Regions from separate parts of the Desulfomicrobium baculatum DSM 4028 genome, predicted to be linked through region 1. Evidence: riboswitches for the same ligand, from Rfam matches in the RefSeq annotation. Region 1 holds a riboswitch; the other holds the start of a gene.
What was found. Region 1 has a riboswitch for cobalamin ahead of DBAC_RS16980 (anaerobic ribonucleoside-triphosphate reductase activating protein). Riboswitches for the same ligand answer to the same signal wherever they lie in the genome.

Region 1 (7,670 bases):
AAGCACCTGGAGAAAATAAGAGGATATTCACAATGCAAGCAAAAGAATTCAAAGTAAAATGGGGCATGCTTGTCGACCTTGACAAGTGCACCGGGTGCGGCGCCTGCACCGTGGCCTGCCGGGCGGAGAACAATCTTCCCCCCGAGGCCGATGCAGCCAACAAACTGCGCACCAACGACTGGATGAACATATACGAACTGTCCAACGAGAAGCCGTTCCCCGATCACGAGGTCGCCTATCTGCCCCGGCCATGCATGCAGTGCGGTCGTCCGTCCTGCTCCACGGTCTGTCCGGTCGTGGCCACCCTCAAGGACGAGGAAGGCGGCATCGTCAGTCAGGTTTATCCCCGCTGTATCGGTTGCCGGTACTGCATGGCGGCCTGCCCGTACCATGCCCGTTATTTTAACTGGTTTGATCCGATCTGGCCCGAAGGCATGGAAAAGGTCCTGACTCCTTACGCATCTGCCCGTCCGCGCGGCGTGGTCGAGAAATGCACGTTCTGCCATCATCGTTTCATGGCTGCCAAAGAGCAGGCTCGCATGAACGGCGAAGACCCGACGGAACTGGCCGAGGACGCATACATTCCGGCCTGCGCCGAAATTTGCCCGACGGGTGCGATCAAATTCGGGGATCTGAAGAATCCCGAGCATGAAGTCAGCAAGCTGGCCGCGAGCAAGTACGCTTTCCGCCTGCTGGAAAAACTCGGCACCGACCCGCAGGTCTATTATTATTCCAAGCGTGAGTGGGTGAGGAAGCTCGGGGACAATTACCTGAAGAATGCCAAGGGGGGCGAACATGTCTGATAGAGCGTACTGGCCCGAAGGGGTGGAGCGTTGTTCTGTTGGGAAGTTCCTGGCCTGGTTGGGCGTGATCAGCATCTTCCTCGCGTGGGGAGGGTACGGCGCGTTCAAGGTCCTGGGAACCGGTATCGGCGTTACGGGCCTGGACAATTATTTCGGGTTCGGCCTGTGGATCACCTTTGACCTGGCGGTCATCGCCTTGGGCGCCGGAGCCTTCTTCTCCGGATTTCTGCGGTACATTGTCCGCATCGACGAGCTTAAAAACATCATCAATCTGGCGGTCATTGTCGGGTTCCTCTGCTACTCCGGCGCCATGCTGATCCTGGTGCTCGACATCGGCCAGCCGCTCAGGGCCTGGTTCGGCTACTGGCACCCGAACGTTCACTCCATGCTGACGGAAGTCATCTTCTGCATCACCTGCTACTGCACGGTGCTGATCATCGAATATGTGCCGATCATCCTGGAAAACCGGAAGATCAACCAGAACAGGTTCTGCCATCATCTGGCTCACAACTTCCATGTCTACATGCCGCTTTTCGCCGGCATCGGCACCTTCCTGTCCTTCTTCCACCAGGGTTCCCTGGGCGGCATGTACGGCGTGCTCTTCGGCCGTCCGTTCGTGTTCCGCGAAGGCTTCTTCATCTGGCCCTGGACCTTCTTCCTGTTCATCTCCTCGGCCATTGCCGCCGGACCCGGCTTCACCATGCTGTGTTCCGCAATGATGGAAGGCATCACCGGCCGCAAGCTGGTCAGCTATGATACCAAAAAGCTCCTCGGCAAGATCTCCGGCCTGCTTCTGTGCGTCTACATCTTCTTCAAGATCATCGACACCTACGCCTGGGCCAAGGGCATCCTGCCCGGCATGGGGCTGACCTTTGACGAGATGTTCAGCAGCGAACATGGATACGGCAAGATTTTGCTGTGGCTTGAACTCTTCTGGTTCGGCGTGATCCCGGCCGCAATGCTGGTCACCCCCGCCGTGCGCAATCGTCCGTGGCTCATGTACAGCGCTGTCGTCATGGCCGCCATTGGCGTGACCATCAACCGTTTCGTCTTCACGGTCCAGGCTCTGGCCATCCCGGTCATGCCTTTCGACCGCTGGACCACATACGTTCCCAACTGGGCGGAATGGTCCACTTCGCTCATGATCGTCGCCTATGGAATTCTGGTCATGAGTATCTCCTACCGCTATCTGCCGATCTTCCCCCAGGAAGTGAAACTCAATAAGTAGAGATGATTGTTTCAATTAAAAAGGCCCTTCGGGGCCTTTTTTTTTGGGATGACAAATGCTTGGCATCTGTGTTCATAACCTGGTTGCTGTTTAAGAATCATGATGGGACATGCGGCAGCCGACTGAAAAGGGAGGTGTCATGAAGGATGCGCAGAACGGGCGGCAGGCCGCCATCGATGTCGCCAGGGCGCTGGGACTTTTGCTTGTCTATTACGGGCATTTCGTCGAGCAGATCATGTATCTCAAAAATCCTGCGGCCGCCGTGCAGTACAAGTGGATCTACTCGTTCCACATGATCCTTTTTTTCATCCTTTCAGGTTGGGTGAAGGGCGCGCGTCCCAGCGTGCCGACGGCCATAAAATTCGTGCAATCGACCCTGGCCAGCCGGATTGTGCCCTATCTTTTCTTCAGTATCGTGCTGGCGGGCCTGTCGCTGGTGTTCACGGGCTGGTTCCCCATGCTCGATCTTTCCAGCGCGCAGGGATATTTTCAGGCGGGCGTGTCCACGGTTCTGGGCTTTCCCCTTTTCAACGTGCCGCTCTGGTTTGTGGCCTGCTTGGTCAGCGTGGAATGCCTGCATCGCCTTGTGCAGGCATATCTGGACTCCACCGTGCGGATTATCGCGGTGGCCGTTGTCTGTTATGTCGGCGGCTATCTCCTCAATGAGCACTATTTCTTTTTCGGTCAGAACATGAGTTTTTGGCTCCTGCATGAAGTTCCCGTTGTTTACGCATTTTTTCTTGTGGGTGTGTTGCTGGGCAGGGGCGGACTCCCTGGGCGGATTTCGCCTGCGGCGGGCGTTGCGATCTTTGCCCTGGCGCTGGCTGCGGTTCATTTCACCTATGACCTCAATCAGGGCCCTTTCAGATATCTGCAGGCCGTGATCATCCTGCTCTCGGGGCATGGCCATTTTCTGTGGTTTCCGTTCACCGCCTTGGCCGGGTCCGTCATGGTCCTGGCTTTGGGGCGAGTATTGCACAACGTCTCCCTGCTCGCATTTTTCGGCCGCAACGCCATCATACTGCTTGGCCTTAACGGGGTCTTCTACCATTTCGTCAATGCTCCCGTGGCCGCGTGGAGCGTCGCCAACCTTCCTCCGGACGGCTGGAGCGTATTTTTTGTGAGCGCCCTAGTCACTCTCGTGAGTTTTGGGCTGAGTCTTCCGGTCATTTACGGGCTCAATATCGCCGTGCCCCAACTGGTGGGCAAACCGCGTACCGCAGGGCGTTTTTTTGGCCCCTTGATCAAGGGGTAGCGGGCCGTGATGCTGCCCGGCAAGATGGGGAGTGAGCGTGCGGAGGCCCGCGCGGCGGGGTTGCGCCGCACGCTGCTGACGCTCAATGTCTTTGCGGCGCTGAAGATGACTCTTTTCCCCATGGCCATCATCACCCTGTTCTGGAAGGACCGGATTGGTCTGACCCTGACCGAGATCTTGACTCTGCAGGTGTTTTTCTCTCTGGCCAGCGTGATCATGGAGTACCCGTCCGGATACGTCAGCGACCGCCTGGGCTATCGCTGGGCGCTGATAGTGGCCTGCGTCTTCGGTATTGTCGGATGGGGCTGGTATCTGCTCGCGGCGACCTTCTGGGGCGTGCTGGTCGCGGAGCTGCTGCTGGGCGTTTCCTACGCCTTTATCAGCGGGTCGGACACGGCGCTGCTTTTTGAGACCTTGCGCGCCGAAGACAGGGTGGATCTGTACACCCGCTGCGACGGACGCATGGTCGGATGGGCTCAAGGAGGAGAGGCCGCGGGCGCGCTCTTTGCCGGACTCATGTACGCGCATTGGCCGCTCTTGCCCTTTGTGGCCCAGGTCGGGATTTGGACTCTGGCCCTGGGCTTGTGTTTGAGTCTGAGGGAACCCAAGGCTGAGAGCGGCGGGCCGGTGGTGTCACATCTGGCCGAGGCGTTGCGCGTGTGCAGATTCGCCTTTCGGGAGAGCTCGGCCATCCGGGCGACCATCATGAACGGGATGCTGCTCGGTCTGGCTTCTTTCTACATGGTTTGGCTCATTCAGCCGTATATGCAGGAGTGCCGGGTCCCCGTGACATGGTTCGGCCCTGCCTGGGCCGGGGCGAATCTGGTTGTGGCCCTAGCGGCCGCGAACAGTCACCGGGTTGAAGGCAAGGTCGGCGTGGCGGGCATGCAGGTTCTTTTCTTCGCGCTGATCGTCGTCGCGTACCTGGGACTTGGAACCATCACGGCCGTGGGCGGCTTTTTGTTCTACTATCTGCTTACGGCCATGCGCGGGCTGCAGGGGCCGCTCATGCGCTCGCGATTGCAGGCTTTGAGCAGCAGGGCGAATCGGGCCAGCATTCTGTCTCTGCACAGTCTGGCTTTCCGTCTGGGGTTCGTGCTCACGGGTCCGCTGGTGGGTCTGCTTGCCGACAGCCACGGTCTGTCGACCACGTTTTACGTCTTGGCCGGATTTTTCGCGCTGGCTCTTCCCGTGGCCGCGCGAAATTTTTTGCGTCATAACCATGCATATTCATAGGGCTGGTTTCGTCTTCCACACACGAGACACACCCCTGTGGAAAAGGTTTTGGTTGATCCCGATGCCTTGATGTCCTAATACTTAACCTGTTCTGCGAAACTACTTCAGGAGCAAGGGAACCCGGTGCGAGTCCGGGGCGGTCCCGCCACTGTAACCCCGATTTTGCGTGCCCGAGCCGATCCCCTTTGGGAGAAGCCGCATGCGGGGCAAGCCAGAAAACCCGCCTGAAGCAATTCTCTTAACCCTCTGCACGCGGATGCAGGGCGTTGAGTTGTTCAGAAAAACGTCACCACAACTACGAGCGAACATGACTGACACGATTCCTTCATGGGAACGCGTGCGCGGCATGGTGCCGGTGAGTCTTTGCGACTGGCCGGGCAAAATCACGTGCGTGCTTTTTGCCGGCGGCTGCAATTTGCGCTGTCCGACCTGCCACAACGCTTCCCTGGCCTGGAAATGGGCATCGCTGCCGAATCTGAACCGGGAGGTCGTTCTGGCCGATCTGCGTCGCCGCAAACGCTGGCTGGACGGGATCACCCTGTCCGGAGGAGAGCCGACCTGCTTGACGGACCTGGATGATCTGCTTGCGGACCTGGCCTCGACCGGCCTGCCGGTCAAGCTTGATTCCAACGGCTCCGCGCCGGGTGTCCTGGCACGTGTGCTTGAGGCCGGACTTGTCCAGTCCGTGGCCGTGGACGTCAAAGGACCCTGGTCAATGTATCCTGAACTGACCGGGCAGGCCATGGACGCCGATGCGGCCTGTGACGCGCTGGGAGATGTTTTCGATCTGGCCCAGGCGTATCCCGGCCGGGTCTATTTTCGCTGCACCAAGGTGCCGAGCCTGACTCCCGAGGATCTGGAGACCACCCAGGCCCAGATGCCGCAAGGGCTGCCTTTGCATTTCCAGGAATTTGTGCCTCCTCGAAGCTGTGACGATTTTTCCTGATTCTCAATTCGACCGAACTTTATTGGAGTATTCATGCCTCAGCAGATTGTGAAACGTGATGGACGTGTTGAATCCTGGTCTGTGGACCGGATTGCCCAGGCAATTTTGAAATCCCTCAACGCCAGCGGCATCAAGGATCCCATCCTGGCCAAGCGTCTGGCCGGAAAGGTCGAGTCCAAACTTGAAGCCGAGGCCATGCCCGAGCAGGAGCTGGTTCAGGACACCGTCGAGCAGGTCCTCATGGAGTCCCGGCTTTATCAGGTCGCACGGCGCTACATCGTGTACCGCGAGAAGCGCAGGGCCATCCGCAGCCAGACGGAAACCTTTCTGGACGTGACCGAGACCATCGACAGCTACCTGGACAAATCCGACTGGCGCGTCAGTGAGAACGCCAACATGGCCCACTCCTTCCAGGGACTGATGCTGCATCTGTCCGGTTCCGTGCAGGCCCGTTACTCCCTGGAGAAATATCCCGAGGAAGTGCGGCAGGCCCACGAGCACGGCTATTTTCACATCCACGACCTGTCTTTTGGCCTGGCCGGCTACTGCGCGGGCTGGTCCCTGCGCGACCTTTTGCTGGAGGGCTTCAATCTCGAAGGGCGCTGCTCTTCCGGGCCGCCCAAGCATTTTGATGCGGCCTTGGGACAGATGGTCAATTTTCTTGGCACGTTGCAGAACGAATGGGCCGGCGCCCAGGCCTTCAACAACGTGGACACGTATCTGGCCCCGCTGGTCCGCCATGACAGCTTGACGTACGACGAGGTCAAACAGGCCATGCAGAAGTTCGTGTTCAACCTGAACACGACCTCGCGCTGGGGTGGGCAGAGTCCGTTCACCAACCTGACCTTCGACCTGGCCCCGCCTGCGCATATCGCCTCGGAGGCGGTCATCATCGGCGGCAAGCTGCAGGACAGCACCTACGGCGAGTATGCGGCCGAAATGGAGATGATCAACCGGGCCTTCCTGGAGGTCATGCTGGTCGGCGATTATCACGGACGGATTTTTTCCTTCCCCATTCCGACCTACAACATCACCCCGGATTTTCCCTGGGAAACGGAGGTTGGCGAGCTGCTCCTCAAGCTCACGGCCAAATACGGTGTCCCGTATTTTCAGAACTTCATCAATTCCGACCTGAAGCCCGAGGACGTGCGTTCCATGTGCTGCCGCCTGCAGATGGACCTGCGCGAGCTGCGCAAACGCACGGGCGGTCTTTTCGGCGCAGGGGATCTGACGGGCTCCATCGGTGTGGTGACGCTTAATCTGCCCAAGCTGGCCTATCTGGCCCAGGGCGAGGAAGACTTCCTGGATCTGGTGGGCGAGTATGCCTCGCTGGCCAAGGACTCTCTTGAATTCAAGCGCAAGATGGTCACCGACAACATGGACAAGGGCATGTTCCCTTTCTCCAGCCGCTATCTTAAAAATGGTTTTCGCAGCCATTTCAGTACGATCGGAATCCTTGGCGGCCACGAAGCCTGCCTGAATCTGCTGGGCAAAGGTATCGATACCGAGGCCGGGACGAGGCTCATGATCCGCACCCTGGAACATCTGCGCGAGATCACGGTGCGTTTTCAGGAAGAGACGGGCAGCCTCTACAACCTTGAAGCCACTCCGGCCGAAGGGACCAGCTACCGTTTGGCCAAGATCGACAAAAAACTGTATGCGGACATCCAGGCCTCTGGAAACGGGGTCCCCTACTATACCAACTCGACCCTGCTTCCGGTGGGGCATACCACAGACATTTTTTCCGCTCTGGAGCACCAGAACCGGCTGCAGCCCATGTATACCGGCGGCACTGTGTTCCACAGTTTCCTGGGTGAGTCCGTGCCGGACACTCAGGCTTTGAAGGCGTTTCTGGTGCGCGCCCTGACCGAGACCAAGATCCCCTACGTGTCCATCACGCCGACCTTTTCGATCTGCAAGGATCACGGCTACCTGACAGGCGAGCAGATCACCTGCCCGAACTGCGGCCAGGAGACGGAAGTGTACACCCGCGTGGTGGGCTACTACCGCCCGGTCAAGATGTGGAATCGCGGGAAGCAGTCGGAGTACAAGGATCGCGTGGAGTATTCCCAGGCCTCCTGCTTCGGGCAATAAAGAGCGCAGGCTTCAACGCGAAAACGGCCGGACTGCATGACAGTCCGGCCGTTTTCGCGTTTGCGGGTCGGGGATGCTTTATTTTTCGTTCAGTCCCGAGCGGCGCAA
Region 2 (7,670 bases), 1.9 Mb from region 1:
CCTCGCGAATGGCGGAAAAATTGGTGTAGGCCTTGAGGATGACGGCGTTGTCCGCGCCCTCCAGGCTCTTGCGCAGCTCCCCGGCTTCGCGGATGCCGGGCAGGATGAGCAGGTTCTGGGCGCTCTCGGCCAGCACGGTCTGCGTGGCCGCGGCCACGGCCTGGAAAGAGGTGATGCCGGGGATGACCGTCACCTCCTGCTCCGGGGCCAGGGTGCGCAGGGTGCGCAAGAGGTAGGCGAAGGTCGAATAGAGCAGGGGATCGCCCAGTGTTATAAAGGCCGCATCGTGCCCCGCTTCAAGCTCTTTGAGGACCAAGCGGGCGTTTTCCTCCCAGGCCGTCTGCAGGGTGCCCTCGTTGCGGCTCATGGGAAAGCCCAGCCGGATGATGCGCGCGTCCGGCTTCACATGGGGGCGCGCGATGTCAAGGGCCAGGGAGTCGTCGTTCTTGGTCGAGGACGCCGCCAGGATGAGGTCCACCCGGCCAAGCACTTTCGCCGCCTTGATGGTCAAGAGTTCTGGGTCTCCTGGTCCAACGCCGATGCCGTAGAGATGGCCGCTCATGGTCGGACCTCCTTTTTCCAGTTTGATATGATGGTTGCAAGTTGGCGCACGGCCTCCAGGCTGCGTGGACCGGGCCGTGAAAAGACCTTCTGGTCCACGGTATGGACCTGGCCGGATTTCACGCAGGCGAGGGTGCGAAAGAGATGGCGCTCGGCCATGGGCACGGGGCGGGGGTTCATGGGCCCCTCCTGGACAAGGTAGATGTCGGGATCAAGGCGCAAGAGCTCCTCTTCGCCCAGGCGCACAAGCTTGTCCGGAGCGGCGACGCAGTTTTCCCCGCCGGCCCTGTAGAGTATTTCCGAAGCCATGGAACCCTGTCCGGCCGCCAGAAGCGTGGGGTAGCGCGCCTCGAAGAAGATTCGGGGGCGCGGGGCAGTGTTTGCGGCCTCGATACGCGCAAGTTCCGAGCGCATGAAGGCAATGCGCTTGGCGGCCTGATCCGTGCTTGCGGTCAGCGTGCCCAGACGTTCCATGACTGAAAAAAGCTGCTCGAAATTTTCAAGATCAAAGACCGCGACGTTCAGGCCCCGTTTTTCCAGAAAGCGCACCGGCTCCATGGCCTCGCCCCGTCCCCCGAGCTGGATGACCAGATCCGGCGCAAGACCCAGGATCAGCTCCGCATTGGGGCGCAGGTGGGTGCCGATGGACGGTTTGGCTTTGATGGACGCAGGCAGGTCGTCGGTGGCCGTGCGGGCGATGAGCAGGTCTTCGCGTCCAAGGTCGGCCAGGATCTCGTTGAAAGCACCGTAAAGGGCGATGATCCGGGTCGCGGGCGCATCCAGACTGATCTGACGCCCCTGATCGTCGGTGACAAAGATTGCGGCCAGGGCGCTTGCAGGAATCTGGAGCAGGAAAAGGTTAAGCACGAGGTACCAGATAAGCCTGGGGAGCCCCGGTGAGGGGATGCGCAGCCACGGCAAGGGGTGTTTCATAAATCTCGCTCAAGGTTTGGGCCGTAAAAATTTCGCGGGTCGGGCCATCGGCCGCGACGGAACCGTTTTTCAGAAAGACAAGGCGCTGGCAATAGAGAGCGGCCAGGTTCAGGTCGTGGGCCACGGTCAGAATCGTCAGGCCTGCGGCATTTTTGGCCTTGAGCAGTTCGTAGAGATCCATGGTCCGGGCCACGTCGAGGTTGGACGCAGCCTCGTCCAGCAGCAGCAGCCTGGTGTCCTGGGCCAGGGCCTTGGCAGTGATGACCCGTTGCAATTCGCCGCCGGAGAGGGCCTCGGTGCTGCGCTGCCCCAGGTGCAGGCAACTCGTCTCCTGCATGGCTTCCCGCGCGCGCAGATGGTCATGCCGGGAATAGCCGCCCAGAAAGGAGACATACGGGTAACGGCCCATGAGCACCAGCGACTGGGCGCGCACTGCGGACAGGCCGGGGTTTTTCTGGGCCACGGTGGCGCACTGCCGGGCCCGGGCCTTGGCCGGCAGCGCCTTGATGTCATGGCCCGCGATGCGGATGCTGCCCGAGGCGCACGGCAGGACTCCGGACAGAGCGCGGATGAGGGTCGTCTTGCCGCTGCCGTTGGGGCCAAGGATGCCCGTGAATTCGCCCTCGCGGACAGTCAGGGAGATGCCGCGAAGCACCGGCAGCCCTTTGTAGCCAGTGCTCAGGTCTAAAATCTCGATCATTGGAGTGCTCATGGTCTGCGTCCCCTGGCCAGGATCAGGCAGAAAAAGGGGCCGCCGAACAGGGCCGTGACCACGCCCACGGGCAGTTCCGCTCCGTAAGAAAGAATGGTGCGGGCCAGGACGTCGGACCAGAGCAGCAAAATCCCTCCGCCCAGGGCCGAAAAAAGAAGCAGGGGCCTGGAGTCCGGCCCGATGAGCATGCGCACCAGGTGGGGAACCACCAGCCCGACGAAGCCGATGATCCCGGAAACGCTGACTGCCGCGGCGGTCAGCATTCCGGCTCCGACGAGCAGGCCGATGCGCGCCCGTCCCACGGACACGCCGACCTGGGCCGCCTGTTCGGACCCCAGCCCCAGGATGTCGAGCTCGCGGGCCAGAAAAAGGACCAGGGCGCAGCCTGCGGCCATGTAGGGCAACATGAGTTCGATGTGCTCGAATCCCCGGCCCTGGAAGCTACCCATGATCCAGAACACGATGGCCGCCACGGACTCTTCGTTCAGTGACTTGATGAGGGCGATGAGGGCACCGAGAAAGGTGGAGACGACGATCCCGCCCAGGACCAGGCTCTCGCGGGAAAAATCCCCGGCTAGCCTGCTCATGGCCAGCACCAGAATCATGGCCGCGAAGGCTCCGCCCAGAGCGGCCAGGGGGAGGGTCGAAAGCCCGGCCACCGTCCAGCCCATACCGAGGGCCAGGGCCGCCCCGCAGGCCGCGCCGCTGGAGATGCCCAGGGTGAACGGGTCGGCCAGGGGGTTGCGCAAGAGGCCCTGGAAAACGCCGCCGGACACGGCCAGGGCCGCTCCGGTCAGAAAGGAGAGCAGGATGCGGCCCAGGCGGATGTCGCGCACGATGACCAGGGCCTGGGTCTCGGCCTGGCCATGGAGCATGGCGCCGATAGCCTGGTGGATGGCATCGGCGGGCAAGGGATAGGACCCGAAAAACAGGGCCGCGTAGATGGAAAGGGGCACGGCGGCCGCCATGGCCAGCCATGCCCGAATGTGTCGCGTGTCGTTCATGGGGCTAGGGCAGGCGCTCCAGGGCCGCCTGCAGATGATTCAGCCAGAGGTCGACGAAAGCGGGGATCTGCGCGGTTCCACGCAGGACGGGAACGCAGGTCAGGCCGTCGGCCGTGAGCACGGATTTCCAGGAGTCATCTTCGTCACCGGCCATGTCGTTGACCGCATGGTCCCCGGCCACGGCCATGAAGGGCAGGAGATAGACTTTCGATACCGCGTTTATTTTGAGCGCCTGTCGCACGTCGTCCAGCGATGGCGTGCCCTCGACGGTGCCGACCAGCACCAGCGGATCGAGCCTGTTCAGGGAATACTGCAGGCCGGGATAATAGATGTTGGCGGGATGATGGGTGCCGTGTCCCATGAGGATGACGGCCTCGCCTTTTTTGCGTTCAGGCGGCAGGCTGGCCATGATGGCCTTGGCGCACGCCTCCACGTCATCCGGTTCGGCCAGCAGCGGCAGGCCCAGAACCACGCTGTCCATGCCCTTGGGCAGGCCGGAGAAGGCGTCGACCGTTTGCTTCAAGGCGTGGAATTCCTCGCCGGGGATGGTGTGCAGCGACTGCACGGCGACATGCGTGAAGCCGTCGTCCATCATCCGCGCCAGGGCCATGGCCGGGGAGTCGAAGTGCTGTCCCTGGGCGGAGAGCTTGTCGCGCACGATGCGGGAGGAATAGGCCCATCGAATTTCAAGGCCGGAAAAGCGCTGCGTCGCCTTTTCCCCGATATGGTCCAGGGCGCTGCGGGCTTCGGGCACGGTAGTGCCGAAAGCCACCAGCAGAATGCCCTTTTTGGGTGGCCGTTCCTTGTGCCCGGCCACGGCCGGGCCGCACAGGGCGAGCAGAAAAAGGAAAAGAAAGAGTCCGCAAACATGCGAGGCTTTGAACATGAGACCTCCAGGTTTGGCGGGGGCGGTGAGGACAGGACGGCTGTCCAATGGCGCGGCCCGCAAAACCCCCGTTGCAGGCAGCACAGACTTGTGACTGGACCTCGGACAGGTCTTCCGGCTCGTTTCACCATTCTCGTCCTTCCCGGAACCGATCCCAGTGGACAGCGTGGAGCATGGCTTTTTTTGAAACTTACGGCGGCGGGTCCGCTCCCGATTTGCACGGGATTCCCTTTTACACCCTAAGGTATCCGAAGTGGAAAAGACGCTAGTCGCGGCCTTGGGGGGTGTCAAGAAATCCTGAGGAAAGCATATGCTTGACAGAAGCGGGTCCTGCGAATACATGGTCACAAAATGACTTCCGGTCACTTTGTGACCATGATCCAAAAAGGAGCCCCGTGGCCAGAAAACAGCAGGAAAAATCACTCCAGACGCAGCGCGAACTGCTGGACTCGGCGGAAAAACTGTTCGCCGCCAAAGGTTTCGTCGCCACCACCGTGGCCGAGATCACCTCCGACGCGGGGTATGCCAAGGGCAATTTCTACCGGCACTGGCAGAGCAAGGACGAGATCATGCTGGCCATCATCGCCATCAAGATGCAGTCCTACCGCGCCATGCGTGACGCAGCTCTGCAGGATGCCCACAGCCTGGAAGAGGTCATGGACCGCATTCTCGACTTTCTGGAGACCATGATCGACGACCGCAACTGGAGCTCGGTCTTTCTTGAATTCACCATCCATGCCTCCCGTAACGAGGATTTGCGCGGCCAGCTCAACCAGTCCCTCTATCGCCTCTCCAACGAAATTTTCGACGACATCGTCGCGCCCTACGTCAAAAACGGCTATCCGGCGCGCAAGATCGGAGCGCTGAACACGGCCCTGTTCGAGGGTTTTCTGATTCATTCCCTGCTCGGGACGGGAACCATCGACCGCAAGGATTTTCGCCGGGCAGCCATGAAGCTGGCCCTGGCCAACGCCCTGGACGACCAGGAATAATCGGGCCCGCGCATGGTGCGCGGCCCTACTTTTTCACACGGAGGATTGTTGTCATGAGGCTGTTCGTACGGATCGCGACCCTGGCTTTCATCGTTCTTGGATTTTCGGCGCAGGCCATGGCTGCCGGGCCGGTCAAGCTGTCCTACAGCAATTTCTTCCCCCCGACCCATATCCAGTCGATCCTGGCCGAAGAGTGGTGCCGCGAGGTCGAGAAGCGCTCGAACGGCCAAGTGGTCATCGACTACTATCCGGCCGGAACCCTGACCAAGCCCAAGGACTGCTATGACGGCGTGGTCCAGCGCATCTCCGACATCGGGCTCTCCGCCCTCGGATACACCAAGGGGCGTTTCCCGGTTCTGTCCGGAGTCGATCTGCCCATGGGCTACACGACCGGCGTGCAGGCCACAACGCTGGCCAACGCCGTGTACGAGCAGTTCAAGCCCAAGGAATTCGACGACGTGCATGTCCTGTATTTTCACGCCCACGGCCCGGGCAAACTGCACACCGCAGGCAAGCCCGTCACGTCCATGGAAGAGATCAAAGGCATGAAGATCCGCGCCACCGGCAACAGCGCAAGCGTCATCTCCGCCCTGGGCGGCAATCCGGTGGCCATGTCCATGCCCGACTCCTACCAGTCCATCCAGAAGGGCGTGGTGAACGGTGGAATCTATCCCGTTGAAACCAACAAGGGCTGGAAAATGGGCGAGGTTGTTGACTATTTGACGGACACCACCGCCGTGGCCTACACGACCACCTTTTTCGTGGTCATCAACAAGGATGTCTGGGCTTCCCTTTCCCCCGAGGTGCAAAAAGCCATGACCGAGGTCAGCCGTGAATGGACGCCCAAACACGGGCAGGCCTGGGATGACAGCGACAAGGAAGGTTTGGAATTTTTCCTGGCCCAGCAGGGCAACGCCGTGGTCACCCTGGACCCGGCCGAGGCCGAGCGCTGGACCAAGGCCATGGAACCCATCTTCGGCGAATACGAGGCCGAATGCGCCAAGGTCGGAGCGGACGGCAAGGCCGTGCTTGAATTCATGCGCGCCAATTTGAAATAGTCTGGTTTTGTCGGATAGTCGCAGGGGCACGAGCCGCAAGGCTCCTGCCCCTGCGTCATGCAAGAACGGGAGAGTGTTCGTGGAGATCGTTGAAAAGATTCTGGCCCGCATCGGAAGCGTGATGCGTATCGGCGGATGCCTGTGCCTTTTGGGCATGTCGTTTCTGACCGTGGCCGACATTACCGGGCGGCTCAATCGCAGCCCCATTTTCGGCTCCGAAGAGGTCGTCACCTTTCTGGCCGTTCTGGCGCTGGGGCTGTCGCTGCCGTACGCCCATTCCCATCGTTCGCACATCGGGGTGGAGGTCTTCGTGCAGCTGATGTCGACCACGGTGCGCCGTCGGCTCAAGCTATTCCGCGAAACCCTGTCCGTGGCCTTTTTTGCCACGGTCACGGTCATGATGTTCGCGTATGCCCGGGACAAGCATCTTTCGGGTGAGGTCTCCATGAACCTGGGTTTGCCCGAGTACCATCTTTTGTACGCCCTTGGCGCATGCTTCGCCGTGGCCACCCTGACCATGTTCGTCGACCTGCTGCTTTTTCTGCTGCAGTGGAGAAAATCATGAGCCCGGCCGGTATCGGATTTCTGGGCATAGCGATCATGCTCCTGCTTTTCGCCACGCGCATGCCCGTGGCCTTTGTCATGGGCGTGGTCGGCTTGGTGGGTTTTTCCGTGCTGACTTCCGTTCAGGGCGGGTTGAACATGCTCAGCCGCAGCATGTACGAGGTTTTTGTCTCCTACGACCTGACGACCATTCCCCTCTTCATCCTCATGGGGCAACTGGCCTTCAACGCGGGCATCAGCAGGCGTCTTTTTTCAACGACGTACCATTTTTTCGGACACATCCGCGGCGGACTGGCCATGGCCACGGTTTCGGCCTGCACCGCCTTCGGCGCGGTCTGCGGGTCCAGCCCGGCCACGGCCGCGACCATGGCCACGGTGGCCATTCCGGAGATGAAGCGCTTCGGATACCGCGATCGTCTGGCGGCGGGAGCGGTGGCCGCGGGCGGGGGGCTCGGCATGATCATGCCGCCGAGCGTGGTGCTGATCATCTACGGGGTGCTCACGGAGCAGTCCATCGGGCAGCTTTTCGTGGCCGGTATCCTGCCCGCCTTTCTGCTGACCGCTCTTTTCCTGTGCGCCGTCTATGTCACCTGCCGCCGTCATCCCGAATACGGTCCCGTGGCCGAACATTTCTCCTGGGCGGCCCGGTTCAGGTCTCTGACCGGCCTGATTGACACCCTGATCATCTTCGCCGTGGTTCTGACGGGGCTGTTCAAGGGCTGGTTCACGCCCACGGAAGCGGCCTCGGTGGGGGCGGTGAGCGTCCTGGTGCTGGGCCTTGCGCGGCGGCAACTGAACTGGCGGCTGATCATGAAGTCGCTGGAAGAGACGCTGCGCACCTCATGCATGATTCTTTTTCTGGTGGCCGGTGCCGTGGTTTTCGGCAAATTTCTGGCCGTGACCCGCATCCCCTTCACCACGGCGAGCTATATCGGCGGCCTTGAAATTCCGGCCCTGGCG

Region 2: another riboswitch for cobalamin. It lies ahead of DBAC_RS08580 (sirohydrochlorin cobaltochelatase); the one in region 1 lies ahead of DBAC_RS16980 (anaerobic ribonucleoside-triphosphate reductase activating protein).

What each region holds. Positions count from the first base shown of each region.
Region 1 covers NC_013173.1:3,827,816-3,835,485, forward strand. The annotation lists gene qrcC (menaquinone reductase iron-sulfur cluster-binding subunit QrcC) at 33-803, shown strand; gene qrcD (menaquinone reductase integral membrane subunit QrcD) at 796-2,031, shown strand; gene DBAC_RS16970 (acyltransferase family protein) at 2,171-3,286, shown strand; gene DBAC_RS16975 (MFS transporter) at 3,296-4,522, shown strand; cobalamin riboswitch at 4,612-4,764, shown strand; gene DBAC_RS16980 (anaerobic ribonucleoside-triphosphate reductase activating protein) at 4,830-5,468, shown strand; gene DBAC_RS16985 (ribonucleoside triphosphate reductase) at 5,502-7,562, shown strand; gene DBAC_RS19265 (hypothetical protein) at 7,641-7,670, opposite strand, start outside.
Region 2 covers NC_013173.1:1,944,619-1,952,288, reverse strand. The annotation lists gene cobI (precorrin-2 C(20)-methyltransferase) at 1-562, opposite strand, end outside; gene DBAC_RS08595 (ABC transporter substrate-binding protein) at 559-1,494, opposite strand; gene DBAC_RS08590 (ABC transporter ATP-binding protein) at 1,421-2,206, opposite strand; gene DBAC_RS08585 (FecCD family ABC transporter permease) at 2,203-3,210, opposite strand; gene DBAC_RS08580 (sirohydrochlorin cobaltochelatase) at 3,215-4,096, opposite strand; cobalamin riboswitch at 4,184-4,363, opposite strand; gene DBAC_RS08575 (TetR/AcrR family transcriptional regulator) at 4,492-5,088, shown strand; gene DBAC_RS08570 (TRAP transporter substrate-binding protein) at 5,142-6,146, shown strand; gene DBAC_RS08565 (TRAP transporter small permease) at 6,226-6,711, shown strand; gene DBAC_RS08560 (TRAP transporter large permease) at 6,708-7,670, shown strand, end outside.